Linked DNA regions of Rosistilla ulvae. The protein of the gene in region 1 interacts with the protein of each later gene in a pairwise test. Links are inferred from orthologs where the notes say so. Each region holds a gene or a part of one and is shown in the gene's direction. Other genes may lie near its edges.

What was found. Proteins that work in one complex are often made in the same cells at the same time.
Region 2: the proteins of EC9_RS18845 (region 1) and EC9_RS13085 interact in binary tests that used the Escherichia coli proteins (3 or more experiments, as listed by UniProt). The link is inferred for Rosistilla ulvae from one-to-one orthologs.

Annotation. Positions count from the first base shown.
Region 1 is NZ_CP036261.1:5,348,874-5,356,701, reverse strand. The notes cover bases 1,885-4,884. They hold EC9_RS18845 (aminotransferase class V-fold PLP-dependent enzyme), read left to right. Parts: upstream 1,885-2,748; coding sequence 2,749-4,020; downstream 4,021-4,884. Other genes in these bases: EC9_RS18840 (baeRF3 domain-containing protein), read right to left, coding at 4,118-4,884; EC9_RS18850 (iron-sulfur cluster assembly scaffold protein), read left to right, coding at 2,291-2,728; EC9_RS18855 (acyl-CoA thioesterase), read left to right, coding at 1,885-2,126. Also shown: EC9_RS18865 (DUF1499 domain-containing protein), read left to right, coding at 76-522; EC9_RS18860 (M42 family metallopeptidase), read left to right, coding at 568-1,650; more of EC9_RS18855, read left to right, coding at 1,728-1,884; more of EC9_RS18840, read right to left, coding at 4,885-5,278; EC9_RS18835 (VWA domain-containing protein), read left to right, coding at 5,626-6,831; EC9_RS18830 (ATP-grasp domain-containing protein), read left to right, coding at 6,897-7,828. UniProt on the Escherichia coli protein: Cysteine desulfurases mobilize the sulfur from L-cysteine to yield L-alanine, an essential step in sulfur metabolism for biosynthesis of a variety of sulfur-containing biomolecules.
Region 2 is NZ_CP036261.1:3,687,739-3,694,512, reverse strand. What follows is about bases 2,192-5,125. They hold EC9_RS13085 (SufE family protein), read left to right. Parts: upstream 2,192-3,409; coding sequence 3,410-3,841; downstream 3,842-5,125. Other genes in these bases: gnd (decarboxylating NADP(+)-dependent phosphogluconate dehydrogenase), read left to right, coding at 5,002-5,125; glpQ (glycerophosphodiester phosphodiesterase), read left to right, coding at 3,871-4,851; EC9_RS13090 (thioredoxin family protein), read left to right, coding at 2,844-3,404; sucC (ADP-forming succinate--CoA ligase subunit beta), read right to left, coding at 2,192-2,562. In the rest of the region: EC9_RS13105 (phosphoribosylanthranilate isomerase), read left to right, coding at 1-289; sucD (succinate--CoA ligase subunit alpha), read right to left, coding at 411-1,292; more of sucC, read right to left, coding at 1,375-2,191; more of gnd, read left to right, coding at 5,126-6,477; EC9_RS13070 (Na+/H+ antiporter NhaA), read right to left, coding at 6,595-6,774. UniProt on the Escherichia coli protein: Participates in cysteine desulfuration mediated by SufS. Cysteine desulfuration mobilizes sulfur from L-cysteine to yield L-alanine and constitutes an essential step in sulfur metabolism for biosynthesis of a variety of sulfur-containing biomolecules.

The DNA of each region.
Region 1 (7,828 bases):
CTGCAGTGGCGACTCGGCCACTCGCCCTGCAAAGCAAACGACGCGATCGTGAACCGAAACATCATGAGGAAGAGGATGGGAATTGCGATCGGAGCGATTGTCCTGCTGGTCACCGGGTGGGTCTTTTGGCAAGTCGACGACTGGAGCCGCGATTTCACGACGAATCACGCACAGCTCGATCCGGCGGCGGACGATCCGCTATTGCGGCCGGTTTTGGCAGCCGAATCGGTGGGCCAGCTGGCCGCCCGCGTTCTGTCGTTTGTAGAAACGACACCCCACTGGCAAGTGGAACGACAGCGTGGCGGCCCCGACGGAACCGAACTGCACCTGACGCGCACGACCTCGCTGTTCCGCTACGTCGATGACATTCAGGTCCGCATTTCGCCGGTCGACGGCGGGGCGCAGCTGGATGCCGAGAGCCAATCGCGGCTGGGCAAAGGGGATCTCGGCCAGAACCCGCGGAACCTGAAAGAGCTGGTTCGGGGCATCGACGGCTTTCCAAGTCTGCAGGAGCCGCGATAATCGGGGGATCATCAAACCGCACCAATGATTGAAAAGGATGTTCCATTGTCCCGCCTCGACCAACTCAATCCCGCTGCCGACGCTTTTCTGAAATCCGCCATCGAGACCCCCAGCCCCTCGGGTTACGAAGAACGGATCCAAGCCCTGGTCCGCGAATACATTCAGCCCGCTGCCGATGAAGTGCGCACCGACGTCCACGGCAACGTGATGGCGATCGTCAACCCCGACGCCGACACGCGACTGATGTTTGCCGGGCACTGCGACCAGATCGGGATGCTTGTCACGTATATTGATGAGTTAGGTTTTCTGTACGCCCAGACGATTGGCGGCTGGGATCCGCAACAATTGATCGGCCAGCGGATGATCGTCTGGACGAAAACCGGCCCGATCCCCGGATCGATCGCCCGGAAACCGATCCATCTGCTGAACGATGCCGAGCGGAAGAAGGTTGTGAATCTGAACGAGCTGTGGATCGATATCGGTGCCAAGGACCAACAATCGGCGTCGGAATTGGTTCGCATCGGCGATCCGGTCACGCTCAAACTGGAAATGACTCAACTGCAGGAAGGCTTGATCTCGGGTCCCGGAATGGACAATAAGACCGGCATGTGGGTCGTCATCGAAGCGCTCCGCCGCGCCGCTGGAATGGCTCCCACCTGCGGCATCTACAGTGTCTCGACCGTTCAAGAAGAGATCGGTTTGCGTGGTGCCACGACAGCCGCCGCTAGCATCAAGCCGCACGTCGGGATCGCCGTCGACGTCACTCACGCGACCGATTGCCCCACGATCGACAAGACCCAGCAGGGAGACATCAAGCTTGGTGGCGGACCGGTAATTTTCCGCGGCCCCAACATGAATCCGAAAGTCGTGCAGCGGTTGGTGCAGATCGCCGACGAACTGCGGATCCCGTATCAGATGGCTGCGGCGGGGCGAGCGACGCCCAACGATGCCAACGCGTTGCAGATCAGCAGCGGTGGCGTGGCGACCGGCTTGGTCGCGATTCCTAACCGCTACATGCACAGCGCCGTCGAAACGGTTTCGATGAACGACCTCGACAGCGCGGCCGAACTGTTGGCCAACTTCGCAGCTCGACTGACCGCCGAAGACGACTTCACCCCCAGCGTTTGATCTTTTCGCTTTTCATAAGACTGCCGGTCCAAGCGATCCCTTGGGCCGGCCCACCGCCTCCATCACAAACGCTCAACATGTCACAACAACACACGCTCACGATCCGCGTCAACTATCACGAAACCGATGGCCAGGGACGCGTTCATCACGCCAACTATCTCAATTATTTCGAGCGTGGCCGCGTCGAATTGCTCCGCAGTTTGGGCTCCAGCTACAAACAGTTCGAAGCCGACGGGCGGATGCTGGTCGTCGCCGAGATGAACGTCAAATACCACCAGATGGCGGAATTCGACGACGAGCTGACGCTGACGACAACGGTCTTGGAAGCTCACGGTGCGAGGATCCGCCATCGGTACGAGATCTTCCGTGACGACCAGTTGCTGGTATTCGCCGAATCGGTGATCGCATGCGTTCGCTCCGATGGAAGAGCCACTCGACTGCCGGCGGAACTTCAGCAGGGGCGACGCCGATCCTAGCCTCTCTCCTATAATGAAAGCAGGCCGTCGAGCAGGCTCAGCCGGTCGGCTCCTATCGTCTGCCCGCCCCAGTCAATAAACTGACAGTGGTGGGAACGATCTCTCGCCGACCGCCCTTTGACCCCGCGGATCACTCGCCTAACCGAACCTCTACAGCCGCCACCATGTCGAATTCTTATGGAGCGATCGATCAGACGTTGATCGATCATTTTGAGGATCCCTACCACCGTGGCGATTGCGAAGCGGCGACGCACGTGGCCGAGGGAGAAAATTCGTTGTGCGGCGACACGATGCAGGTGCAACTGAGAATCAGCCCCAGCGATGGCCAGATCGAAGAGGCGTGGTTCGACGGCGACGGGTGTGTGGTCAGCCAAGCCGCTGCATCGATGTTGATGGAGACGATCGAAGCGATGACGCCCGACGCGATCCGCGACTTCGACACCCGGGCGATGTTGGAACTGTTAGGTCCTTCGATCGCGGTCAGCCAACAAAAGTGTGGCCTGTTGGCCTGGCGGGTGCTGCAATTGGCGCTGCAATCGCCGCTGGATGAATTCGGCGACGGACCGACCTTTGGCGGCCCACATCTCGGCGAGGAAAACTGACAACCATCATTGGAACCAAATTGAATACGACAGAACGCTCTCCGCTGGCGATCGATGCTGCGGCCTATCGCCAAGACTTTCCTATCCTCTCGCGCCAGCTGCGCGAGGGCGTGCCGTTGGTCTATCTCGACAACGCCGCCAGCACCCAGCGGCCGCAAGCGGTCATCGATGCGATGGATGCCTGTTACGAGGGCTATTATGCAAACGTCCATCGCGGCATCCATACGCTCAGCGAAGAATCGACGCAGCAATACGAAGACGCTCGGCTGCGAGTCGCCCGGTTCCTATCGGTTGTAAACGAGTGCGAACTGATCTTCACACCTGGCACAACCGCCGCGATCAATCTCGTCGCTCGCAGCTGGGGCGATGCAAACATCAAATCGGGCGATGTGATCCTAACGACGATGATGGAACATCACGCCAACATCGTCCCCTGGCAACAGCTTGCCCAGCGGACCGGTTGCCGCGTCGAATTCGCTCCGCTGACCGAAGACGGCCGGCTGTGCATCGAATCGTTCGACAGGCGGCTGGCCGACCTGCAACCGAAGTTGGTCGCCGTAACCGCCGCCAGCAACGTGTTGGGGACGATCAATCCTGTCGCCGAATTGGTCGCCAAAGCCCGCGATGCCGGAGCGGTGACGCTGGTCGATGCGGCCCAAGCGGTCCCGCACGCGAAGGTCGATGTGAATCGATGGAACGCCGATTTCGTGACCTTCAGTGGACACAAGGTCTGTGGGCCAACAGGGATCGGCGTCTTGCATGGCAAGCAACAACTGCTCGACGCGATGCCTCCGTTCCTCGGCGGCGGAGCGATGATCCACCGCGTGACCACATCCGGTTTTGAACCGGCCGGTTTGCCCGAGAAGTTCGAAGCCGGAACGCCAGCGATTGCCGAAGCAATCGGCCTGGCCGCGGCGATCGATTACGTCGATGCCGTCGGTCTCGATCGGATTCACGCCTACGAGCTGCAACTGTGCACCATCGCACACGAAGCACTCCAAGAAATCGAAGGGGTGCACATCCTGGGTCCCGCCCCAAAACACAAAGCGGGGATCGTCAGTTTTGCGATCGACGGAGTTCATCCGCACGACATCTCGCAATGGCTCGATCGACGCGGAATCGCCGTCCGCGCGGGGCACCACTGTGCCATGCCACTACACGAATTGCTGCAGATCTCGGCTTCGACTCGGGCCAGTTTCTACTTCTATAACACTCCCGAAGAAGTGCTCCAGTTTGCCGACGCGGTGCGCAGTGCGCGGGACAAATTCAACCGTCCGCGGAAACGGACGTAGGCTCACGACGGGGATTGCCGCACGCCGTTGCCTCCACCACCGGCGCGCTACGCAGTGGAAACACTGCGTTTTGCGCCAGGTAGAAGATCGACGCCGATCAATACTTCAGCGTCGCCGCCATCTTCGCTCGGACCGGCATATCGCTAGCCGGTGCTGCGTGGATCCGGCCGCCATGGATGATCGTCTGCACCATCGCCGACTCGATCAAATCGCGACACTCCTCGCTCGGCCGCCCCTGCGGTGGTTGACCACTTTCCTGCAACACATTTCGCTCCCGGTGGAAGCTTCCGTAGAGCGTCGCGTCGCGATCGAAGAATAGTGTGTCAATTCGTCCCACCTGTGCGGCACACAATATCTCCCGTGCATCAAGCGTGACTGGGCGTTTCCGCTCACGGAACTCGCGGGCGTCGGAATCACGCTGCAGTTGCAGTTGATCGACGGCCAACGGCAACGCTTCGCGAAGCAGCTTTTCGGGGGAATATTGATCGATATTGCCCGTCATCACCTTCCCAACACGTTGCGAACAGACACTGTGTTCGCGATAGAGTGCTGTGTCCGCTTCGGATCCGGCAAGGATCAAGAAACCGGAACGATCGTGCAGATATGCACACACCGCTTCATCGACTTGTTGGATATATTCGATAAACGCAGGGGCAAGAGGGTCGACTTGGTCCTCGAGTTCATCGAAAGCCGCCTCCGGCGAACGTTGCAAAGCTTCCATTCCGGTGTGCACTAACATCGGTTCGCCTACAACCGTGCGAAGCGCAGCCTCGAAATTGACCGGGAGTCCAGCAGTATGGATCTGGGTAATCTCGGACAACGTGGCGCGATAAAATGCTAATTGTTGTTTGCTGATCGTCAGCAGATAAAAGTCGGCGAATTGGTTCTCCGCCAACAGCATCGGGCGGAGACAAAACGTGCCGGCAACGACGGCTCGAGAGTCGGGTTGGTCGTAGCCTGGAACAACTTCAAAAGTGTCGCCCGACAAGTAAATTGCAACACCTCCGCTCTGCGCCTCCCGGAAAGTAGGGTCCTCTTGAAGATCGCACAGCGGCCGCAAGAAATCGTGGGCATCTGTCGCCGACATCCAAAACTGGGCCAACTGTTGATGCGACTTTTCGATCAATTGACTCAAACCGATGTTGCCATCGGATGCCAACGCGCTGTCGGGGGATGCAGGCAAAAAGAGTGTGACGTGGGGCGTGCCTTGCAATCCGGCAAGACGCTTCACTTGGTCGCGATTGATTGAGTGAATCATTTATTCCTCCATGAGTAAAAGATATTCCGCAGACTGGACATCGAAGGTGCTCCGCAAAGTTTGTTCCGAACGTCAGTAAATGTTCAAAAATCGAACGAATTCGTTTAATGCCAGCATCCGATGCGTTATGCTTCTTGTGCTCGCGTCCTACCGCGCCACTGCAGCATCTCTCCTTTACTCGTGCCGGATCGCGGTGAGCAGTCCACCGCTGAAATCCAAACGCTAAAATTGCGTCTTACGGCAACGCGAATTTAGGCAATTTGGCCCGCACACAACATCTGGATTAACAAGTACCCAAGTTCGCGCGCTTGCTCCGTTCACAGGCACTTCGATCAGGTCCACACCCGATGGCGACTCCCAAACCAATCGCTCCCGAACAGCTTTGCCGCTGGCGTTTGATCCTCGGAGCAAGCTCGCAGGATCTGCTGAACCAGTACGGCGGCGGCGACCTTTCCCTCGACGCCGATCAGCAATTGATGGACGAAGCCTTGGCGGCGATCTACGACCAGACGCAGGAAGGTTCCGAATCGGGCGGCAAGCGTTCAGCCGGTTCGGGCGGATCCTCACCTCGGTTGGCAAAATGGCTCGGCGACATCCGCACCTACTTTTCCGAAGACGTCGTCGCCGTGATCCAACAGGATGCGATCGACCGCAAAGGGATGCGGGGTTTGTTGCTGGAACCGGAACTACTCAAAAACGTTCAGCCCAACGTGCAACTGGTCGGGACGCTGTTGAGTCTTGGTGGTCAGATTCCCGAGCGAACCAAAGAGACGGCGCGGATGGTCGTCCGAGCGGTCGCCGACAAGATCAAACTCACGCTGGAACAACGGATCCGGCAAGCGGTCCAAGGGGCGCTCAATCGGAACGAACACTCTCCGATCCCGCACGCCAACAGCATCGATTGGAAGTGGACGATCGGGCGGAATCTGAAAAACTACAACGCCCAATTGGGACGCTTGATTCCCGAACGGGTCTATTTCTATTCGCGGGCCCAACGGACGAACAACTGGACCGTGATCGTCGATATGGATCAGAGCGGTTCGATGGCCGATTCGGTTGTCTACGGCGCGGTCACCGGTTCGATCTTCGCCAGCCTCCCCGCCCTGAAGACACACGTCGTCGCCTTTGACACCGAAGTCGTCGACCTAACCGAGACCTGCGGCGACGATCCGGTCGACATGCTTTTTGGCGTTCAATTGGGCGGCGGCACCGACATCAACAAATCGGTCGCCTACTGTGAACAATTTATCACCGAACCGAGCGAGACGCTGTTCATCCTGCTGACCGATCTGTTCGAAGGGGGCAACCAATCGCAATTGGTCCGTCGATTGGGCGAGATGGTCGAATCGGGAGTCCGCGTTCTGTGCCTGTTGGCCCTCTCCGACAGCGGCACGCCCTGTTTTGACGAAGCCCTCGCCCGGCGACTGTCCGCTCTGGGCATCCCCTGTTTCGCCTGCACTCCCGATCGTTTACCCGAATTGGTCGAAGGGGCACTTCGCGGTCAAGACTTGCAATCGCTGGCAACTCGAATTAAGTCTGGGGACTCGCATTAACATGCCAGTCGACATCACCAAGCTTCGCGACTGGCACCGGCAATCATATTCAGGGCAGGTTTATCATGCAGGTCTTCATTGGTGAATACACAATCGGCGGTGGTCTCGTTTCAACTCCCTTGGCCTCGCTTCCGCAGAGCTTGCTGGCCGAAGGAACCGCCATGCATCACGCGATCTGCGACGACGCAAACCGATGTGCCCGCGTGGTCACGACGATCGACTCCCGTTTGCCCCATCGCATCGACGAGTCGATCCAAACGATCCCGGTCGATAGCTCCGCCGACCTGATCTCGCAATGGTTGGCCGCGTCGGCCGACTGCGACGCCGCGATCCTGATCGCACCGGAATCCGATCGGCTGCTCTATAAATTAGTCGCCGCGTTTCGAGGCTTCGGCCGCAACGTGATCGCAGGGAATGCCAACTTCCTCGCTTCGGCAACCGACAAATTACAACTGAGCCAACGTTTACGGGAAGCGAAGATTCCTCATCCGATCTCCTTTGGCCCACGGCAAGCTCCGCAGAAGACAAGGGACAAGGGATGGATCATGAAACCAAACGACGGCTGCGGAGCGATCGAGATTCAGCGTTTTGGCTCCTTCACCCACGCCGACAACCAACGCCGACGCCGCACCGGTGACTGGATTATCCAAGCCTATCACCCTGGGCAAGCGGTCAGCATCGCCGCGATCGTGACTCCCGTCGGGATCCATTGGTTGCCAGCCTGTTTGCAGAAAATCGAGTCCCCCTGTTTCACTTATCACGGTGGCAAATGCCCGCTCCCCGCCGCGATCGTCGACCGTGCCGAATCGTTAGCAGCCGCTGCGCTCGATGCCCTGATCGACCGATCGTCGCTCTGCGCCGATGCCGCCAGCCCGGTCGGCTACGTTGGCGTCGATCTAGTTCTCGCCGACGACCCGCGCAACGATGTCGTGATCGAGATCAATCCTCGATTGACGACCTCTTATGTTGGCGTTCGCCATTTGATGAAAAGCAATCT
Region 2 (6,774 bases), 1.7 Mb from region 1 along the record:
GTGGGCGGAGATCGGAGCCCGGATCCTGTTGGATGCCGATGGCGGTCCACAATTTGGTGGCTCCGGCCAACGGCTAGACTGGGACGGCATCGGACGCTGGGCTGCACAGGCGTCTCTTAACGACTGGATCCTGGCCGGCGGACTGAATCCCGTTAACGTCGGTGATGCGATTGTCCGCAGCCGCGCCGCGGCAGTCGATGTCGCCAGCGGAACCGAGAGTGCTCCGGGCCAGAAAGACCCGGCAAAAATCGCGGCGTTTGTCGACAATGCAAAAGCAGTTTGGGCTTAAGGACTAAACAAAAACGGGCGGATGTTGCCATCCGCCCGTTTTTCGTTTCTACGTTCTTACATTTTGTGTTCTAGCAACGCAGCGCGGCACGTTTGCCGCGTCGCTTGTTCGAACAAAGGCTTTATTTGCCGTGGCGTTTCATCGCTTCGACAACTGCCGCACCCATGTCGGCTGGCGAAGCAGCGACAACGATTCCGGCGTCTTCCAACGCGGCAACCTTCTCGGTCGCGGTTCCCTTGCCACCGGTGATGATCGCACCGGCGTGACCCATCCGTTTTCCGGGAGGTGCGGTGCGACCGGCGATGAAGGCGGCAACTGGTTTGGTGACGTTCTCTTTGACAAACGCCGCGGCTTCTTCTTCCGCCGAACCACCGATTTCGCCCATCATCAAGATCGCTTCGGTCTTCGGATCTTCTTGGAAGCGAGCCAGCAAATCGATGAACGATGTGCCGACGATCGGATCGCCACCCAGACCGACGCAGGTGCTTTGGCCGAGACCCAAGTTGGTCGTTTGCCAAACCGCTTCGTAGGTCAACGTGCCGCTGCGGCTCATGATGCCGATGTTGCCTGGTTGATGAATGTAGCCGGGCATGATCCCGATCTTGCACTCACCGGGAGTGATCAGGCCGGGGCAGTTGGGGCCGATCAGGACCGAACCACTCGCCTTGGCCGCCTTGAAGACGCGGACCATGTCGAGGACTGGAATGCCCTCGGTGATCGCCGCGATAACTTCGATTCCGGCGTCGATCGCTTCGAGGATCGCGTCGGCCGCAAACGGCGGCGGAACGAAGATCATCGTCGCGTTGGCACCTGTTTTTTCAACAGCTTCACCGACCGTGTCGAAAACGGGTACGCCGTCGACGTCTTGGCCCGCTTTGCCCGGCGTTACACCGCCGACCATCTGGGTGCCGTATTCTTTGCAACCTTTGGTGTGGAAGGTTCCCGCGCCGCCAGTGATGCCTTGGCAAATGACGCGCGTGTTTTTGTCAATCAAAATGGACATTGTTATTCCGAATTCCGTAAATCGTGTAGGTCAACGATTTGTTGTGAGTTGTAAACGATTCAAAACAAAACAGTCGTCAACTTTAGACGCCTGCCGCTTCGACAACCTTCTTTGCAGCATCGGTCAGGCCGACGGCATTGATGATTTCGACATCGCTTTCTTCGAGCATCCGTCGACCTTCTTCGACTTCGGTTCCTTCCAATCGAACGACCAAAGGAACGTTAAATCCGACCTCTTTGCTGGCCGCGATCACCGCATCGGCAATCGTCGTGCAACGCGCGATGCCGCCGAAGATGTTCACAAGAACCGCTTTGACGTGCGGATCGGCCAACAGAATTCGGAACGCTTCGGTAACTTGGTCTTTGTTCGCTCCGCCACCAACGTCCAAGAAGTTTGCGGGTTCGCCACCGTGATGCTTGATGATGTCCATCGTCGACATCGCCAGTCCAGCTCCGTTGACCAAGCAAGCGATGTTGCCGTCCAACTTGACAAAGCTCAGCCCGGACGCGGCAGCTCGCAATTCGCTTGGTTCCTCTTCGGCATCGTCGCGCAGCTCGGCGATGTCTTTGTGGCGGAACATCGCGTTGTCGTCGAAGGTGACCTTCGCATCCAAAGCGATCATCTCGTCGTCGCCGGTGATCACCAACGGGTTGACTTCCAGCAGGGCACAATCGAGATCGACGTACAACTGGCAGATCTTTTTCATGAACAGGTCGGCCGAACGGGCGGCTTTACCGCTGATGTCCATCGCCTTGCACAACTTGCGGACCTGGTAGCTCTCCAATCCAACGTGCGGATCAAAGTGTTCCTTCAAAATCTTTTCGGGCGTCTCTTCGGCGACCTTTTCGATCTCCATACCACCTTCGGTACTGACCATCAAAACGGGCAGCGAGGCGGCGCGGTCCAGGACGATGCCGAGGTACAATTCGCGAGCGATGTTGCAACCCGATTCGACGAAGACTTGATTGACGCGTTGGCCTTCGGGACCGGTTTGGATCGTGACCAGGTGGTTGCCCAACAGGTTCTCGGCAACGCGAGCCGCGTCGTCGGCCGATTTGACCAGTTCGACGCCGTGTTGTTCCGGCTTTTCAGTCACCGTACCCTTGCCGCGACCGCCGGCATGGATCTGAGCTTTGACAACCGCAATCGCGCCGCCCAGCTTGTTGTATGCGTCTTTGGCTTCGTCCGCATTGCGGGCGACCATGCCTTGCAGCACGGGGACGCCAGCGGCTCGAAACAGTTCTTTCGCTTGATATTCGTGGATTTTCATTAGATGGAGGCCTTACAGGAAACAGGACGACCGCACGCTGGGAGGGATTATAGAACCCGATGCTATCCCCTTAAAGGCGTCGTGACAGGGCGGGTTCTGATTTCTTGAGGTTCGAGGGGGACAATCCGCTCTGCGGTCGCGTTGACGATTATTCGTCCCGGCGACCGCAGCGAGTCATTTCGCATCACACAGGTTGTCAGTGTCGCGCAGACTCGCAACATTGGACTGAAATGGTCGCGCTGGCGACTGCCCAGCATGCCCTATGGAAACTAAAATCAAAGATGATCCCCGCAAGCTACTTCCACGAAGGTCTTACCTACGACGACTTTCTCGCCAAACACGGTTCGGACCTCGATCGACGGAAGTGGGCGGCGGTCTATGATGCTTGCGAGTTGTCCGACGCGCAAACCGCGTTGATCGCCGGGTTCGTTCGCGAGATGCGAGTCCTCTGTTTCGCAGGGGCTTGGTGCGGCGATTGCGTGCAACAGTGCCCGATCCTGCGGCGGATCGAACAGTCCAGCGATAAGATCACCGTTCGCTATATCGATCGCGATGCCAGCGAAGAACTGAAAGGAATCATGTCGATCTGCGGAGCAGCTCGCGTCCCGCAGATCGCGATCTTCAGCGAAGAGGACTTTTTTGTCGGTCATTACGGCGACCGCACGCTGGCGAGATACCGTCAGATGGCCGACCAATTGGCTGGTGCGGCGTGTGGATCGGGGATCGTTACCGCTGGCGATCCGGTTCAGGCGGCGGTGATCCAAGAATGGCTAAATGAATTTGAACGCGCTCAGCTGATGTTGCGAACGTCAGCCCGACTGCGCGAGAAGCATGGAGATTGAACCCGATGCAAACGATTACACCCGACGAACTGCGGGAAGAATTTCAAGAGATCAACGACTATGACGAGCGGCTCGAATACATCATCGAGTTCGCCGATGGGCTGCCGCAGATGTCGGCCGAACATCGGGTCGAAGCGAATCGAGTGCAAGGTTGCGTCAGCAACGTTTGGTTAGTCGCCAGTCAACGCGAGGGCGAATCGGCTGACGATTCCCCGATCCTCGACTTCGAAGCCGATAGCGACGCGGTGATCACCCGCGGTCTGATCGCGATCATCGTGGCGTTGTTGAGCGGCAAGCCGGCCAAGGAGATCCTGGCGATCGACATCGATGGCCTGTTCACCGAATTGGATCTGCAGGGACATCTGACTCGATCTCGCAGCAACGGCTTGCGATCGATGGTTCGCCGCGTTCGCGCACTGGCCGAAGCTGCGTTGTAGTTTTCCCTACTGGCAAGGGCGCTCTCACGATGAGTAACGAATCGTCGACCGAACACGCGAAGATTGTGATCGCCCACCGTGGCGCATCGGGGTATCTTCCCGAGCACACGCTGCCGGCCAAGGCGTTCGCCTACGCTGTCGGTAGCGACTTCTTGGAACAAGACGTGGTGCTCAGCAAAGACGACGTGCCGCTGGTTTTGCACGACGTCCACCTGGATACCGTCACCGACGTGCGGCAGCGGTTTCCCGACCGTGCTCGCGACGATGGCCGATATTATGCGATCGATCTGACGCTGGACGAATTGAAGTCGCTGTCGGTTTGTGAGCGATTTGATCCGGCGACCGGACAGGCTGTCTTTCCGACTCGGTTCCCGATGGGACTGTCGCAGTTTCGGATCGCAACGCTGGCCGAAGAGCTGGAGCTGATCCAGGGGCTCAACGACAGCACCGGTCGCGACGTAGGGATCTATACGGAGATCAAACGGCCGGCTTGGCATCGCCAGCAGGGCAAAGACATCTGCCGGATCACGTTGGCGGTGCTGAACCAATACGGCTACAGCAGTCGATCGGACAATGTCTACGTCCAATGTTTTGATGCGGCGGAAAATCGGCGACTCCGCGACGAACTCGGCTGTCAAATGCGGTTGGTGCAGTTGCTGGAAGACGAGGACTGGGGGCGAACCTCGGCGGAATACGATCTGGCCGCGGCGGAGTCCGATCTGCAAACGATCGCTCAATATGCCGATGCGATCGGGCCTTCGATGAATGTTGTTGTCGTTCCCCACGCGAATCGCCAAGGCTATCTGTGCACGCCGCTTGTGGAACTGGCACATCGATGTAGCTTGAAGGTCCATCCGTGGACATTGCGAGCCGACTCGCTGCCCGTATACGTCGACAGCTTCGATCGGTTGATCGAGCTCGCGTTGTTCGAAGCGGATGCCGACGGGGTGTTCAGCGATTTCCCAGACCTCACCGTCGCGACGCGGGATCGGTTATTCCAGGCATCGTAGGCCATGGCGGCCCTGGATCGCTGGCATATTGATGAAAATCGGGTCGTCGGCTATCATTCGCTCGCGTATAGCAAGCGTATTAATATGTTTGAGTGCCTGCTGGGGGGCCTCGGGCTGCTTCAATAAATAATCCATTGGGATGCACAAAAAATGAGTGGTGATTGCGATTTCGGGCTGATCGGCCTAGCTGTAATGGGTGAAAACCTGGCCCTGAATGTAGAGAGCCGCGGTTACAAGGTTGCCGTCTACAACCGCACGACCGACAAGGTCGATGCCCTGATCGAAGGCCGCGCCGCTGGCAAGAACTTCGTCGGTTGCCACTCGATCGAAGAATTTGTGAAGTCGTGTGCCCGTCCGCGCAAGTTGATGATGTTGGTCAAAGCGGGCCCCGCTGTCGACGCGATCATCGAACAATTGACGCCGTTCCTGGAACCAGGCGACATCATCATCGACGGTGGAAACACTCACTACGCCGATACCGAACGCCGCACAAAAGAAGTCGAGGCCAAGGGCTTCCACTTCATCGGCACCGGTGTTTCCGGTGGTGAAGAAGGCGCTCTGAAGGGGCCAAGCCTGATGCCAGGCGGATCGAAAGATGCTTGGCCGATGGTCAAGGAGATGTTCCAAGCGATCTCGGCGAAGGTTGGACCCAACAACGATATCCCTTGCTGCGATTGGGTTGGCCCACGCGGTGCCGGCCACTACGTGAAGATGGTTCACAACGGCATCGAATACGGCGACATGCAGTTGATCTGCGAAGCGTATCAATTGCTGAAAGACGTCGGCGGCCTGACCAACGACGAGCTTTACGACGTCTTCGACGAATGGAACAAGGGCGAACTGCAAAGCTACTTGATCGAGATCACTCGCGACATCTTCAGCGTCAAAGATGGCGACACCAACGACCACTTGGTCGATCGCATCTTGGACGTCGCTGGCGCCAAGGGCACCGGCAAATGGATGAGCCAATTGGCGTTGGATCTGGGCGTGCCAAGCACCCTGGTCACCTCGGCTGTATTCGCTCGCGGCATCTCGGCTCAAAAGGAAGCTCGCGTTCGCGCTAGCAGCATCCTTCCCGGACCGGCTGAAGGCGATAACCCGAAGCTGGCCGCAGCGGTTGCCGAATTGGCGGGCGACCGAGCGACCTTCATCGAGATGGTTCGCCAAGGTCTGTACGCGTCGAAGATCGTCAGCTACGCACAAGGCTTCGTCCAACTGCAAGCTGCATCGCAAGAGCACGACTGGGATCTCGATTACGGCCAATGCGCCCTGCTGTGGCGTGGCGGTTGCATCATCCGCGCCCAGTTCCTCGATCGCATCAAGGAAGCGTTCGATGATCAACCGAACCTGGAAAACCTGATGCTGTATCCTTATTTCAAGGATGCGATGGCAACCGCTCAGCCTCATTTCCGTGCCGTCGTTATGGCAGCAACCCAGTTGGGCGTTCCGGTTCCCGCGTTCAGCACCGCGTTGGCATACTACGACAGCTACCGTCGCGATCGCTTGCCAGCGAACCTGCTGCAAGCTCAACGCGATTACTTCGGTGCTCACACCTACAAGCGAACCGACAAAGACGGCGTCTACCACACCGAGTGGTTGGATCTTCGCAAGCAACCGACCAGCTAGTTCTGGCGTTACAAAAAAAGCGACGGCGCCAACACGCCGTCGCTTCAAAATTCATTGGGTGCCGCGACTCGGCGCCTGATTGTTGCCAAGCGACCGGTTTATCGACCGGTCGTTTTTTTATAGGGCGTGCTGCTTGTGAGCCTTCGGCGGCTTACGAGCTTGCGTTGCCGCGGCTGGCTTTCGCTTTCCAAAACATGCCGGGCGAATTCCTAACGCCATCGCCATAGCGAATGCACTTACCGGAGCCAGGAAGCTCATCAACGCTCCCATCTTGACCGAGTCTTGAATCGGTCCGGG